2 linked regions of the Archangium violaceum genome follow. The protein of the gene in region 2 interacts with the protein of the main gene of each other region in a pairwise test. Links are inferred from orthologs where the notes say so. Each region holds a gene or a part of one and is shown on either strand. Other genes may lie near its edges.

Evidence for each region. Proteins that work in one complex are often made in the same cells at the same time.
Region 1: the proteins of rho (region 2) and yhbY interact in binary tests that used the Escherichia coli proteins (3 or more experiments, as listed by UniProt). The link is inferred for Archangium violaceum from one-to-one orthologs.

What each region holds. Positions count from the first base shown.
Region 1 is NZ_CP069338.1:5,588,877-5,596,449, forward strand. Bases 2,388-5,304 are described here. They hold yhbY (ribosome assembly RNA-binding protein YhbY), read right to left. Parts: upstream 4,033-5,304; coding sequence 3,742-4,032; downstream 2,388-3,741. Other genes in these bases: JQX13_RS23970 (hypothetical protein), read left to right, coding at 2,428-3,732; JQX13_RS55515 (J domain-containing protein), read right to left, coding at 4,087-5,304. Outside these bases: JQX13_RS23960 (PAS domain-containing sensor histidine kinase), read right to left, coding at 1-863; purF (amidophosphoribosyltransferase), read right to left, coding at 883-2,280; more of JQX13_RS55515, read right to left, coding at 5,305-6,690; JQX13_RS23985 (hypothetical protein), read right to left, coding at 6,772-7,573.
Region 2 is NZ_CP069338.1:6,541,953-6,549,605, reverse strand. What follows is about bases 480-3,476. They hold rho (transcription termination factor Rho), read right to left. Parts: upstream 2,791-3,476; coding sequence 1,168-2,790; downstream 480-1,167. Other genes in these bases: ligA (NAD-dependent DNA ligase LigA), read left to right, coding at 3,100-3,476; JQX13_RS28025 (hypothetical protein), read right to left, coding at 830-1,144; JQX13_RS28030 (AI-2E family transporter), read left to right, coding at 480-805. Also shown: more of JQX13_RS28030, read left to right, coding at 1-479; more of ligA, read left to right, coding at 3,477-5,127; JQX13_RS28010 (acylphosphatase), read left to right, coding at 5,142-5,426; JQX13_RS28005 (DUF3052 family protein), read left to right, coding at 5,423-5,872; JQX13_RS28000 (Rne/Rng family ribonuclease), read left to right, coding at 6,415-7,653. UniProt on the Escherichia coli protein: Facilitates transcription termination by a mechanism that involves Rho binding to the nascent RNA, activation of Rho's RNA-dependent ATPase activity, and release of the mRNA from the DNA template.

The DNA.
Region 1 (7,573 bases), 950 kb from region 2 along the record:
TGCAGCACGGCGAGGGTGAGCAGTTGCACCAGCAGCCGGCTCCGGATGGGGGCGAGGGGGATGCTCTCGTCACCGGCGAGTACCAACCTCAGGTCCGTACCCGGGATGGACGTGGCCCAGGCGAACACCTCACCGTGGCCCGTCTCCAGTCGTTGGCCGCCTTCGCGCAGCATCGTCTCCACCTTCCCGGCGAAGCCCGGCGCGGTGGCCCAGGCGGGAGGGGAGCGGGGGATGAAGAGAGCTCCCGCGCGGTTGAGCACGAGGAGGGTCAGGTACTGGCTCGAGGGGCGCGAGCCGGGGACCTCCACCTCCGCGTCGAGCAGGCCCACGAGGAGGCCGGCCGTCCTGCCGTTGCGCACCACGGGGATGGCGACGACGAAGGTGGACGAACCGGGATGGAGTGCGTCCACGGAGGCGGTCTGCTGGTTCAGCGCGCGCTGGAACCAGGGGCGGTCACGCAGGGAGCCGCCGGCATCGAGCAGCTGGGGTGGCTCGCTCCAGCGGGGCTTCCCCGTGGCATCCAGCAGGACGACTCCCTGACGGAAGATGCCGGTTTCCGGGGAGGTGAGGTCCAGCATGTCCTCCGTGGCCCGCTCCTCCTGCATCTCGGGACCGAGACCCAGGGAGACCCGCTCGAGCTCGGACTTGAGCAGCTTCAGGTGCAGGCCGATCGCATCGGAGTACACGCGCGATTCGCGATTGAGACGGTCCTGGAACTGGCTGTGCGCTTCGTGGACGTCGCTGCGGTAGGAGAGCAGCGGTCCGGCGATGGCGACCAGTCCGAGCAGCAGGAGGCCCGCGAGCACGGAGCGAGCGAACTGTCGCTCCGCGCGCAGGTGCTCGGGCTGGGAGGCGTTCTCCATCGCCGGGAGGGGAGGCGCCTCAGGCGATGATGGCGAGCTTCGGAGCGGACTCCGCCGGCGGGGCGCTCGTGTTGAGGTCGCCCGTCAGGTACTTGCCGGAGAAGCAGGCCGTGCAGAAGGTGGCGCGCTCCCGGTCTCCCACCGCGGTGCCCAGGCCTTCCTGGGAGATGTAGCCCAGCGAGTCCGCCGTCACGTAACGGGCGATCTCCTCCACGCTGTGGCTGGAGGCGATGAGCTCCTGCCGGCTCGGCGTGTCGATGCCGTAGTAGCAGGGCCACTGCGTGGGCGGCGAGGAGATGCGCAGGTGCACCTCCACCGCGCCCGCGGCCTTGAGCATCTTCACGATCTTCCGGCTGGTGGTGCCGCGCACGATGGAGTCGTCCACCACCACCACGCGCTTGCCCTTGAGCACCTGGCGCACCGCCGACAGCTTCAGCTTCACGCCGAAGTGGCGGATGGACTGCTGGGGCTCGATGAAGGTGCGGCCCACGTAGTGGCTGCGGATGAGGCCCACGTCGTAGGGAATCCCGCTCGCCTGGGCGTAGCCGATGGCCGCGGGCACGCCCGAGTCCGGCACCGCGATGACCAGGTCCGCTCCGGGCGCCGGCTGCTCCTTCGCCAGCTGCCGCCCCAGCTCCTTGCGCGTCTCGTACACGCTCGTGCCGAACAGCACCGAGTCCGGCTTGGCGAAGTACACGTGCTCGAAGATGCACCGGCCCAGCCGCGTGGGCTGGAAGGGCTGGCTGGAGCGCAGGCCCGTCTCGTCGATGACCACCATCTCGCCGGCCTCGAGCTCGCGGATGAACTCCGCCTCGATGAGATCCAGCGCCGTCGTCTCGCTGGCCAGCACCCAGCTGTTCTTCAGCTTGCCGAGCACCAGCGGGCGGAAGCCGTAGGGGTCTCTCGCCGCCACCAGCTTGTTCTCGGTGAGGAAGAGGATGCTGTAGGCCCCCTTCACCTTGGTGAGCGCCTCGACGACCTTCTGCTCGAAGGTGGGCTGCTTGGAGCGGGCGATGAAGTGGACGATGACCTCGGTGTCCGCGTCCGACTGGAAGATGGCTCCGTCGGCCTCGAGCGCGGTGCGCAGCTCCTGCGCGTTGACGAGGTTGCCGTTGTGGGCCACGGCCATGTGGCCGCCCACGTACTCCACCGAGAGGGGCTGGGCGTTCTTGAGCTGGCTGCCGCCCGCCGTGGAGTAGCGCACGTGGCCGATGGCCGCGGCGCCCGGCAGCTTCTCGAGCACGGGCGCGGTGAAGATGTCCGCGACGAGGCCCATCTCCCGGTGGGCGCGAAGGCTATGCCCATCCGATGCGACGATGCCCGCGGACTCCTGCCCGCGGTGCTGCAGCGCGTGCAGGCCGAGATACGTCAGGTTGGAGGCCTCTGGGTGACCGACAATTCCGAAGATCCCACACATGGCGCGTGCCTTATCCCCTTCGAGGTCCGAACGGAACTGGAGAACGGTTGCCTTGTTCGTGGGTATTCCGCCGGCTGATGTCTCCAGGAGGTAACCGGCCGTCCAGGCCCCCGGAATTCCCCGGTTGGAGGTAGGCTTCCATCCCGCATGTCTTCCCGGCGGCGGCGACTGCTGCCCTCCCTGCTACCCCTCGTGCTCCTGACCATCGGATCGGCGTACGCGCTCGCGTCCTGGAACTGGTGTGGCCGGTGGACCGAGCGGGAGCCCGTGGTGCTCGGGGAGGTCCACGCCGAGGGCCCCTTGAAGGCCGGGGCGGCGAGGGTGCCCCTGATTCCCCCCTTTCCGGTGGTGGTGGCGGGCTATGGGCCTCCTCGACCGGAGGCCAGCCGGGCGGACCCCATGCCCCAGGCGCGGGCCGTGGTGCTGTCCTCGGGGGACGTGAAGGTGGGGCTGGTGTCGCTGGAGCTGCTGCTGGTGCCCGACGAGCTCGTGGCCGAGGTGCGTGAACGGACCGCCGGCCTGGGGCTCCAGGGGGTGGTGGTGACGGCCGCGCACCCGCACTCGTCCTTCGGGGGATACGACACACGGATGGTGTCGCAGCTCGCGGGCACCGGCCGCTTCCGCAAGGACGCGCGGGAGGCGGCGGTGGTGGGTGCCACCGAGGCGCTGCGTCAGGCCGCGGCGCGGCTCACCGAGGTCTCCCTGGAGGTGGGCGAGGCGCGGGAGGGCGCGCTGGTACGTTCGCGCGCGGGCGGCGAGCTTCCGGATGGGGCGCTGACCCGCGCGGTGCTTCGAGGCGCGGAGGGACCCGTGGCGGAACTGCTGATCTTCGCCGCGCACCCCACGATCCTCCCGAGGGACCGGGCCCTGGTGGACACGGACTGGCCAGGGCGTCTGAGCCAGCTGCGCGAGGAGCAGGGTGGGGTGACGTTGGTGCTACAGGGGACGGTGGGCAACGTCTCGGTGTCCTACGGCGATGGCGAGGGCGCGGAGCGGGCGCTGTCCTTCGCGCGTGCGGTGTCGAAGCTGGCCGAGCAGGCGGTGCCGGTGGCGGCCGGGAGCTCGAGGCTGGCCTTCGCGCGGGTGGACGTGGCGCTGCCGAGGCCGGACGCCTCGCGGCTGGTGCCGTCGTTCTCGCGGGCGGCGGGGGACAACTTCCTGTGCGCGTCGTCCTCGCGGACGTCGGAGATGGGCGCGCTGGTGTTGGGGCCCCTGGAGCTGCTGCTGGTGCCGGGCGAGCCCACGGTGGGCGCGGGGGCCGAGCTGGTGCGGCGCACGGGCGCCACGGGGGTGCTGGGGCTGGCGGACGGCTACCTGGGCTACGTGGAGACCGCCGAGAAGGTGGAGACGAACCAGGGCGAGGCCCGTCACCAGTACTTCGGCCCCGTGCTGCTGGAGCGCCTGGGCGCGGGGGCCGACCTGGCCGCCCGGGCCGCGGGTTTCACACCCTGAGGGCGCCGCTCAGAGATCGTCGAACTCCGAGTCCTCTTCCCGCTTCTTGAAGAGCAGGGCGGTGCGGCCCAGGAGCTGGACCAGTTCGGCGTTGGTGCCCTGGGAGAGCTTCTCGGCGGCCTCGTGACGGTCCTCCGGGCCCTCGTTGATCTTCACCTTGATGAGCTCGTGATCCTGGAGCGCCTGCTCGACTGCGGCGATGACGCCCTCGGTGACGCCCGACTGGCCCACGATGACGACTGGCTCCAGGTGGTGTCCCAGCGCGCGGAGCTGGCGGCGCTGTTTTCCGGTCAACGGCAAGGGACTTCTCCTCGTGTATGGGGGAGCACGTGGCGCGCTCCCGGCTCGCGCACCCTACTTCTTTTGCTGGGCCATGCGGATCTCCCGCTGCGCGTCGATGTGATTTGGCTGAACCTCCACCGTCTTCTGGAAGTGCTTCAGCGCGCCGCTGTTGTCGCCGCACAGCTTGGCGATGACACCCAGGAAGTAGTGCGCGGAGGCGACCTTCTCGTTCTTCTTCAGACAGTGTTGGATGTCGCGGTAGGCCTCGTTGTAGCCCGTCTTCTTGTCCTCGAAGGTGAAGAAGCGGGTGTAGCCGCGCCAGGCGAAGAACTCGGGCTCCTCGGGGTTGAGCGCGATGGCCTCGTCGAGCAGCCTGGCCGCCTCGGCGAACTTCCGGGCCTTGATGTAGATGCCCGCCTTGCGGAAGAGCTCCTCGCTCTTGAGGATGGACTCGATGTCCACCTGGGCCTCGCCGCTGCCGCCGTTCTTGAGCTCCTCGATGTACGCGGCGCGGCTCTTGTCGTCCGAGAGCGTGCGGTAGGCATCCCCGATATACGCGAAGATGTCGGCCTTGAGCTTCTCCATCTCCGGAGGCGCGCCTGGAGGCAGCGTGTCCGGGTGGTACTGCTTGGCCAGCTTGAAGTAGGCGATCTTCACCGCCGGGCCGTTGGTGTCGGCACCCAGGCCCAGGCGCTCGAAGTGGTTCTGCTCCTTGAGCTTCGCGGCCAGCTCCCGGAGCGCGGGGAGCTCGTTGGAGCCTGGAGCGGAGCCCGGGGCAGCGGCGGCGGGAGCAGGGGCCTGGGCTGCTGGGGCGGGCGTGGCGGGTTTCGCGGCCGGAGCCGCGGTGGGCGCGGGAGCCGCCGGACGAGGCGCCTGCGGTGCGGCGGCGCTCGGAGGCGTGGCCGGTTTCGCGGCGGGGGCCTGGGCGATACCCGGCTGTGTTCCCGGGCGGGCGGCGGCAGCGGCTTGGGGCGCGGCGGCGGGAGGTGTCGCGGGTTTCGCGGCGGGGGCCTGGGGCGTGGCACCGGCCTGGGCGACACCCGGCTGTGTACCCGGGCGGGCGGCGGGAGCGGCCTGGGGCGTGGCCGGTTTCGCGGCGGCCTGGGGGGCCGCGCGCACGGCGGCGAAGGACACTCCCTCGAGCTCCTTGAGGAGGAACACGAGCCGCAGCAGGTGATCGGCGTCCTGGGGAAGGTCGTTGAGGAGCTGTCCGGCCGAGCGCACCCCGTCGATGAGGGCGAGCACGCGCACCTCGTGAGGGGTGAGCCGCAGGTCTCCGGTGGCCACGCGGCCCTGGGACTTCATCACCGGCAGGTTCAACACGGGCTGCAACCGTCGCCGGAGGTCCGCGCTGGGGATGCGGCGGATGAGCTCACTGAGCACCGCCCACTTGTTGCCGAGGGGCATCGCCCTGGCGGCGGGCAGGTCCTTCGCCTCGAAGGTGAAGGAGCCGGATTCGGCGCGCAGTCCCTTGAGGAGGATGCTCTGGGCGCGCTGCGCGAGCTGGGTGAAGGCGGTGGCGGGCTGGAGGAGTCCGAGCCCGAAGAGCGCCGCGAGCACCTCTCCGCCGAAGCGGCCCCGAGCGGCCTCGGCCTGCTGGAGTTGCTCCGGGGTGACGAGCTTCGACTGCACGAGCCAGGTGCCGAGCGCGTCCCCGGGGAGGGAGGAGTCGATGAACTCGGGGTTGCCCTTGCGGAAGTGGATGCTGACGGTGCAGTCGGCCAGGGTGAGCGTGAGCAGACCCGTGTGGTTGCCGGCGGCGATGAGCCCGTAGAGGCGCACGGGGGAGTGCGTCTCGAGCTGCCCGCTGGCGGGGGGCAGCTGCTCCGGGCCCGGCGCGGGGGTCGCGGCGGAGGCGGGCGCGGCCGTGGGAGCGGGTTGCGCGGGAGCTCCCGGCGCGGCGGGGCGTGCGGCGGCACCCGGCGGAGTTCCCGGAGGAGCGGGGTGGGGCGCGGCACCGGGAGCGGCGGGGCGCTGGGCGGCGGCGGGGGCTGGCGTCCCAGGCATGCCGGGCCCGGGCGTCACGGCGGGAGGCGGGCGGGCGGCATTCGCGGGAGCGGCACCCGCGGGAGCGCCAGGAACCGTGGCACCCGCGGTCGGTGCGGCGGGCCGGGCACCTGGGGCCGCGGCGGGCGCACCGGGCCGGGCGGCGGTGGGGGCACCGGGGTTGGCCACGGGCACACCCGCCCCTGGCACAGGGGGTCGCGTGACGGCACCCGGTTTGGCGACGGGCAGACCCACTCCCGGTACAGGCGCTCGGGTGACGGCGGCACCCGGGCCCGCCACGGGCACTCCTGCTCCGGGCACGGGAGGCCGGGTGACGGCACCGGGGCCGCGAGGCATGGCTCCAGGGCCCGCGGAGGGCGCTGTCCCCGGCGCGGGCGCCGCGGGAGGCCTGCCCGGTTGAGGACCGGGGGGCATGGCTCCAGCGGGTGGTGTGGCCGGAGCACTCGGGCCGGGGGGGACGACGTCGCCCCACATCTCGCGCGGGAAGGCATCGCGGATGTGCGGGAAGCGACCGGGGAAGGCGAAGTTGATGCCGTCCTCGGAGACCTGGAGCCGACCCTGGATGGCGCCGTTATCGATGAGCAGCTCGATGGTCGGCAGGGCCAGTGGGCCCCAGATGGCCCCCTGCTCGTTACGCACGAAGTATTGCCGGACGTCTCCCTCCGCCATCTCGGATGTCGCTCCTTGTATGCGTCCTCACCCTACCCCCGTCTCAGGATGAGGGAAAGCAAGCTGCCCGGCGCGGCGCTGTCAGGGGGTTTCCAGGGAGGCCAGCCCGAGGATGCTCAGGCAGGCCGGGTTCGCGTCCTGGGTGCTCGGCGGGTCGAAGCAGTGGACCTCGGTGTCGAACACCTTGCACATCCCCTTCGGGGTGGCGGCGCAGGCCACCTTGGAATAGGCCTTGGTGCAGCCGTAGCCGCACACGGGCTGGCCGTCGCTGAGCTGGCACTGAAGGGGTGGCAGGGACTTGCCCCAGGAGCAGAAGGCCTGGGCGGGCGGGTCGAAGCAGTCCAGCCGCATGCCATCGCTCTTGCAGATGCCCTGGGGCGTCTTGCTGCAGGCCACCTTTCCGGCGCCGAGGGTGCACTTGTAACCACAGGCGACGTCCGTGCCGTAGCCCCGGCACTCGGAGCGAGGCGTCTCGCGGCCATAGACGGCGTACACCTCGGGGGGCGGATCGAAGCAGACGAGCTCGTCGTTGCGGCCGGTGCAGATGCCCGCCGGGGTGCGCGCGCACTTCACCTTGCCGAACTGCGTGGCGCACTGGTAGCCGCAGGCCACCTGTCCGTCGATGGCCTTGCACTCGGGAGGGGGCAGCGCGTCACCGTAGATGCGGACGATGTAGGCGGGTGGGTCGAAGCAGATGGCCTGGCCGTCGATGACCTGGCAGGAGCCCTGGGGCGTCTGCGCGCACCGCACGCGCTGTCCGTCCGACTTGCATTGGTAGCCGCACGCCACCTGCCCGTCGATGGATCGGCAGGTGGGACCTTTCGGGTCAGGGGGCGCGGCGGACAGCAGCGCGAGGGTCATCACGGAAACGAGAGACGCGAGC
Region 2 (7,653 bases):
CGAGGACTGGCTGCGCGCCAACGGCATCCCGGTGGCCATCGCCACGTCCGAGGACATCCGCAACGGCGTGCCCACCTCGGGCCTGTCGTTGGATCTGGAGAAGACGATCCAGGACATCGCCGCGAGCCTGACGGCCCTCACGCGCGAGCACATGGGCGACATCGTCACCGTGTCGCGCAACATCATCACGTCGGTGCTCGCCGGCGTGTTCATGATGTTCTTCATCCTGATGGTGGCGGCGTTCTTCTCCATCGATGCGCACGCCATCGTGCGCTACTTCACCAGCCTGGTGCCGGTCGAGTACGGCAACGACGCGCAGCTGCTGCTCGAGCGCATCGACCGCTCGCTGTCCGGCGTGGTGCGCGGCCAGGTGACGATCTGCCTCGTCAACGGCGCGCTCACCTTCGTGGGGCTGCTGCTGTTCGGGGTGAAGTTCGCCTTCCTGCTGGCCACGGTGGCCACGGTCTTCAGCCTCATCCCCATCTTCGGCACCATCCTCAGCTCGGTGCCCATCGTGCTCATCGCGCTGGCGGACGGCTTCCAGAAGGGCTTCGCCATCCTGCTGTGGATCATCGGCATCCACGCGCTGGAGGCGTACTTCCTCAACCCGAAGATCATGGGCTCGGCGGCGCGCATCCACCCGGTCATCGTGGCCTTCAGCCTGATCGCCGGGGAGAAGATGTTCGGCCTGGTGGGCGCGCTCTTCGCGGTGCCGGTGGCCTCCCTCGTGGTGGCCTGCTTCGACTACGCCCGCATCAAGGCCCAGCCCACGCTGGGCGAGGTGAAGCTGGAGCAGCCGAAGTAGGCAGCCGGAGGAGAAGGCGCGGGCTCAGCCCTGGCAGGCGGCCTCGCAGCGCGAGTCCCGGCAGAAGACGTAGCAGCGCCCGCAGTCGAGCCCATTCTGCGGGCAGGTCCCCGGGCACCGCACGGCGCTGCAGTCGGGCCCGTCCTCCACGTGGGTGGGGTTGGTGCCCAGGCCGCAGCAGTCGTTGCCCGTGCAATCCGCGTCCGTGTAGCAGATGCGGTTGGACAACGGTGCCGGGCTGTCACCGAAGTCCGGTTCGACCGGGCCGCACCCGGTGGTCATCGCGAGCACCGCCCCCACGACGAGGGCGGCGAGTGAAGCAGAGCGGGTGCGGCGCATGGGTCGATGCTCCCCTACCGGTCCTACCGGTTCATCGAGCCGAGGAATTCGGCGTTCGACGCGGTCGGACGCATATGCTTGAGCACGAATTCCATCGCGTCGATCGGCGTGAACGGGTGCAGTACCTGACGAAGCGCGGTGATGCGGATGAGGTCCGCCGGGGGCAGCAGCAGCTCCTCCTTGCGCGTACCGGACTTGTTGATGTCGAGCGTCGGGAAGATGCGCTTCTCCATCAACTTGCGGTCCAGGACGATTTCCGAGTTACCGGTGCCCTTGAACTCCTCGAAGATGACCTCGTCCATGCGGCTGCCGGTGTCGATGAGCGCGGTGCCGATGATGGTGAGGCTGCCACCCTCCTCGATGTTGCGCGCGGCGCCGAAGAAGCGCTTGGGCTTGTGCAGCGCGTTGGCGTCCACACCACCGGACAGAATCTTGCCCGAGGCCGGCACCACCGTGTTGTAGGCGCGCGCCAGACGGGTGATGGAGTCCAGGAGGATGCACACGTCGTACTTCTGCTCGACCAGGCGCTTGGCCTTGTCGATGACCATCTCCGCCACCTGCACGTGACGCGTGGCCGGCTCGTCGAAGGTGGAGCTCACCACCTCGCCGCGCACGTTGCGCTCCATGTCCGTCACTTCCTCGGGGCGCTCGTCCACGAGCAGCACGATGAGGTAGACGTCCGGGTGGTTCTTCGAGATGGCGTGCGCGATGTTCTGCAGCAGCACCGTCTTACCGGCCTTCGGAGGCGCCACGATGAGGCAGCGCTGGCCCAGGCCGATGGGGCAGAACAGGTCGATGATGCGCGTCGTCATCTCCGAGCCCTCGTGCTCCAGCTTGAGCTTGCGGGTCGGATAGAGCGGCGTGAGGTTGTCGAAGAGGATGCGCTCGCGCGTGGCCTCGGACAGCGGGTCCGCGAAGTTGACCTTGTCCACCTTCTGCAGCGCGAAGAAGCGCTCGCCCTCGCGCGGCTGGCGGATGGGGCCCGTCACCGTGTCGCCCGGGCGCAGGTTGAAGCGGCGCACCTGCGACGGCGACACGTAGATGTCGTCCGGGCTCGGCTGGTAGTCGCTGTCCGCGCTGCGCAGGAAGCCGAAGCCGTCGCTGAGCAGCTCCATCACGCCCTCGGCGTGCACCTCGAACTTCTTGTCCGCGATGCCCGACAGCAGCGAGAAGATGAGATCCTGCTTCTTCAGGCCCTGGTAGCCCTCGACACCGAAGTCGTGGGCCATCTTCGCCAGGTCGGTGATCTTCATCCGCTTCAGGTCATTGAGCTTGATGACCTGCATGGGAGCGCCATCGCGCGTCACCTCGGTGACCACGGGCGCCTCGGAGGGCTCGGGAGCGGAGGGCTCGGGAGCGGAGGGCTCCTCGTGCGCCTCGTGCGCGCGGACCTCCTGGTACTCTTCATCTCTCACGGGATGAGAGGGGAGCGGCGTCAGCACCGGGCGCGGCGTCTCGGCGACCGAGAGGGACTCGGACTCGGACTCGGTGTCCTCTTCCCGACGGCTCGTCGCCCGGCGGCGCGAAGGCTTCTCGGTGTCGTCCCGGTCCACGACCTTGGCCCGCGTCGTCCGACGCTTGGGCTTCTCTTCAACTTCTACGACTGAATCCAGGAGCTTCTCTTTGGGGGAACGGGCTTTGGCCATGATTGAAGGGGGGAGGTGCTGGTTGGGCGCCGGGGGGGCGCGCACAGGAATGTCGTGGGAGATGTCCGTGGGGTACGCGGGACGCGAACCACCCTCAGGGCGACACCCGGGATCCCTTCTTGCCGGGACCTCGCGGGTGATGGAACCTTGTACTGGGAAGAGATGGCGCGTGAGGGTGCGACAACGGCCCTCATGAGCCGATGCAAGAGGTTATTGACCACCTCCTGAGCTGTCAAGGCATCCTCGCTACCTGCCCAGCCAGGCAACCGACACCCCGAATTTTCCAGTCCAGCCGCCGAGCCCGTATCCGTGAACGCCTCGAAGACCGCCGACGCCACCCGAATCGAGCAGCTCCGCAAGGAGCTGGCCCACCACAACTACCGTTACTACGTGCTCGACTCGCCGGAGGTTAGCGACGCGGAATACGACCGGCTCATGCGGGAGCTGCAGGACCTGGAGTCCCGCCACCCGGACCTCATCACCGTGGACTCGCCGACCCAAAGGGTGGGCGGGGCCGCGGCCGAGAAGTTCGAGAAGGTGGTCCACCGCGTCCCGATGCTCTCGTTGGCAAACGTCTTCAACGACGAAGAGCTTTCCGATTTCGACGAGCGGATCCGCCGCCAGACAGGACTCGCGCAGGTCGCCTATGTGTGCGAGCCCAAGCTCGACGGCCTGGCCATCACCCTGCACTTCGAGCACGGACGCTTCGCCCGGGGCGCCACCCGCGGCGACGGCACCGAGGGCGAGGACGTCAGCGCCAACCTTCGCACCATCCGCAGCCTTCCCATGGAGCTGCTCCCCCAGAACGGGGTGGAAGTGCCCGGCGGCCTCGAGGTGCGGGGCGAGGTCTTCATTTCCAAGAAGGACTTCAAGAAGCTCAACGACAAGCGCGAGGAGGAGGGCGAGCCGCTCTTCGCCAACCCGCGCAACGCCGCCGCCGGCAGCCTGCGGCAGCTGGACCCGCGCATCACCGCCTCGCGCCCGCTCTCCCTCTATCTGTACGAGTGCGTGCCCGGCGAGGGAGTACCCGCCTTCGGCTCGCACACGGAGAAGCTCGAGTACCTCAAGTCGCTCGGGTTGCCGGTGAACCGGTACGTACGCGTGGAGAGCGTGGAGGGGGTGCGCGAGCAGTACCGCAAGTCCGTCGAGGGCCGCCATGCCCTGCCCTTCGAGGTGGACGGCATGGTGGTGAAGGTGGACGAGGAGGACCTGCGCCAGCGGCTGGGGCAGATTTCGAAGAGCCCGCGCTGGGCGGTGGCCTACAAGTTCCCGCCCGAGGAGGAGGCGACGCTCGTCGAGGACATCCAGGTGTACGTGGGCCGTACGGGCGCGCTCACCCCGGTGGCGCACCTCAAGCCGGTGAAGGTGGGCGGCGTCACCGTGAGCCGCGCCACCCTGCACAACGAGGACGAGCTGCGCCGCAAGGACGTGCGCAAGGGCGACACCGTCTTCATCCGCCGCGCCGGTGACGTCATCCCCGAAATCGTGAAGGTGGTGGAGTCCAAGCGGCCGGCGGATGCCCAGCCCTTCGTCTTCCCCACCGAGTGCCCCGTCTGCCACGCGGCCGCCGTGAAGGACGACGAGGGCGCCATCATCCGCTGCACCGGCGCCACCTGCCCCGCGCAGATGGTGGAGAAGGTGCGCCACTTCGCCTCGCGCACGGCCATGGACATCGACGGCCTGGGCGAGAAGCTGGCCGGCCAGCTGGTGGAGACGGGCCTGGTGAAGACCTTCGCGGACCTCTACCACCTCACCCGGGGCAAGCTCCTGGAGCTGGAGCGCATGGGCGAGAAGAGCGCCGACAACCTGCTCGCCAACATCGAGCGCTCCAAGCAGACCACCCAGCCCCGCTTCCTCTACGCGCTCGGCATCCGCCACGTGGGCGAGGCCACCGCCAAGACGCTCGCCGAGGCCTTCCCGGACGTGCGCCAGCTCTACGAGGCCAGCCTCGAGGACATCACCCGCGTCAAGGACGTGGGCCCCACCATGGCCCAGGTCATCCACGCCTTCTTCCACGAGCCGCAGAACCGCGAGGCCATCGACGCGCTGCTCGCCGCGGGAGTCGCGCCGGCCGCGCCCCGCGTCGTGAAGACGGGCGTCTTCGCCGGCAAGACGGTGGTGCTCACCGGGGGCATGAGCGGGATGAGCCGCGACCAGGCGAAGGAGGAAATCGAACGCCGGGGGGGCAAGGTGTCTGGAAGTGTCTCGCGGAAGACTGACATGGTGGTGGCGGGCGAGGACGCCGGTAGCAAGCTGAAGAAGGCCCAGGAACTCGGGGTAAGAATCCTGGACGAGCAGGCCTTCCTGCAGCTGCTCCAGACGGACGCCAGAGGGTAAGGGGACGAGGCACCATGGACAGGCGGCGAGCAAGCCTCCGGATTCGAGGCAAGGTGCAAGGGGTGTTCTACAGGGAGAGCGCCCGCACCGAGGCCCTGCGTCTCGGACTGACGGGATGGGTGCGCAACCTCTCGGACGGTTCCGTGGAGGCGGTGGCCGAGGGCACGGCGGAGGCCCTGGATGCATTCGTGGCCTGGTGCCACCGGGGCCCCACCCAGGCCCGGGTAACGGAAGTGGAGCGCGCCGACTCGGAGGCGCGCGGGGAGTTCAGTACCTTCACCGTGGAGCGCAGCTCATGACTCCCTACGCGCTGGCTTCTCTGCCGGCCATGCTCGGCATCAAGACCGGCAGCAAGGTCTCCGTCATCAACCCACCCCGGGGCTTCGTCCAGAGGCTCAATCCCCTGCCGGATGGGGTGGAGTTCCTCATCACCGCCCAGACGGGGCTGGACGTCATCCTCTTCTTCACCCAGGACGCCCACGAGCTCGTCCAGCGCCTGCCGGCCCTCTCGCGCGCCATGGCCCTGACCGGGGGCATCTGGGTGTGCTGGCCCAGCGGCGAGGGCATCAAGACGGCCCTCTCCGAGGACTTCATCCGCCAGGCCGCGCTCGACATCGGGCTGGTGGACAACAAGATCTGCATCATCGACAGCACCTGGACCGGCCTGCGTCTGGTCCGCCGTCCGAGGGGCGGCCGGCTGGACAAACCGGAGAACCGGAAAAGGGCTCCGACGGCCCAGGCCTAGGCCCTGCAGGCTGACAGACGGCCGACATTTTCCATGTCTCGCCTTTACAGGTCTTATCAGGCGTGAAAACCTTTTGCCGTTTTCTGGGCTCGGGACGTTCCACCAGGGGTGGGGCGTTTGGGGTCCATGGATTCTAGATTTTGAGACGGGTGCGTTCCCGGCATACCAGGGCGCGCCGGCTGCACCGGGCCTCTGTCGCCCCCCCAAGGCGCCCGCGGATGGGCTCCGACCGGGTGTGGAAGGAAGAGGCCGGGCGGTACGAGCGCCAGGGCGGCCTCGAACGCTCGATTGGAAGCAAGTCCCCGCCCGGCAGGGTGCCGGACCATCGCGGGGCGATATGAACTCGGAGGAGCAGGTCGTGGTCCCCTCAACCCTCACCCGCGCGGAGACAGCCGGACCCCTCGGTCATGGGCCGTCCTCCACCTGTGTGCGCGGAAGAGACGGGGCCGCCTCTCCCCTCGCAGCGCGCTCGGAAGCGGGAGACGCCGTCGCCTCCCGTCCGCCGGAGCTCACGCATCCGCGCGCGCGCCCAGGATTCATCAATGAGCAGCATCCTCGTCATCAACGCGGCGGGCCGGGAGACCCGCGTGGCCCTGGTCGAAGGCGGCCACATCGCGGAGTTCTACCTCGAGCGTAAGAAGGACAAGGGGATCGTCGGAAACATCTACAAGGGCCGCGTCGTCCGGGTGCTCCCGGGGATGCAGGCGGCCTTCGTGGACATCGGACTCGAGAAGGCCGCGTTCCTCTACGTCAGTGACGTCGTCTACGACCCGGACTTCGCGCGCGCCCAGTTCGAGCTGACCGAGGGCGAGCACGACGAGGACACCCCGGACGTCCCCGAGGAGTCCGAGGCCGAGGCCGCCGAGGCCGCCCATGAGGCCGACGGTGCCGAGGTGGAGGCGGAGGTCCACGAGCAGCAGGCCCCTGGAGGCGGCGAGACGCCCCACCCCGTCGAGGAGCCCGCGCCACGCGTCGAGGAGCCCCGAGCCGAGCAGCCGGAGCGCCGCGCCGAGGAGCCCGCGCCCCAGGCCGAACAGCCGGAGCGTCGCGCCGAGGAGCCCGCGCCCCAGGCCGAACAACCGGAGCGTCGCGCCGAGGAGCCCGCCCCCACTGTCTCCACCGCAGCCGAGCCGGTGTCGGTGTCCGCCCCGTCCGAGGCGGTGAGCGTCCCCGTGGTGCCGGTGGCGCCCGTGGAGTCCGCTCCCGTGAGCGTGGCGGCCCAGGCGGCGCCGGAAGCCTCCGCGGCGATGCCCTCCACCGAGGGTTCGGTGGCCCTGGCGCTCCCGCCCGAGCCGGCTCCCATCACGCAGAGCGAGCCGGCCCCCGTGGCGCCTCCCGCCCAGGCCGAGGCCGCCCCGCAGCAGCGTCCCGAGACGGCCGCTGGCGAGCGCCGCGCCCCGCGCGAGAACCGCGAGGCCGCCCGTGAGGCCCGCGAGGCCCGCCGCGACCAGAAGGACCGTGGTGAGCGCGAGAAGGATCGGGAGAAGGACAAGTCCCGCAAGCAGCGCGAGGAGCAGCAGCGCAAGCGCGACGAGGACAAATCCAAGCCGCGCAAGACGGCCAAGATCGAGGAGTTGCTGAAGGTGGGCCAGGAGGTCGTGGTCCAGATCTCCAAGGACCCCATCGGCACCAAGGGCGCGCGCCTCACCTCGCACATCTCCATCCCGGGCCGTCACCTGGTCTTCATGCCCACCGTGGACCACGTGGGCATCAGCCGCCGCATCTCCAACGAGAAGGAGCGCAAGCGCCTGCGGGAGATTGTCGACCGGCTGCGCCCGCCC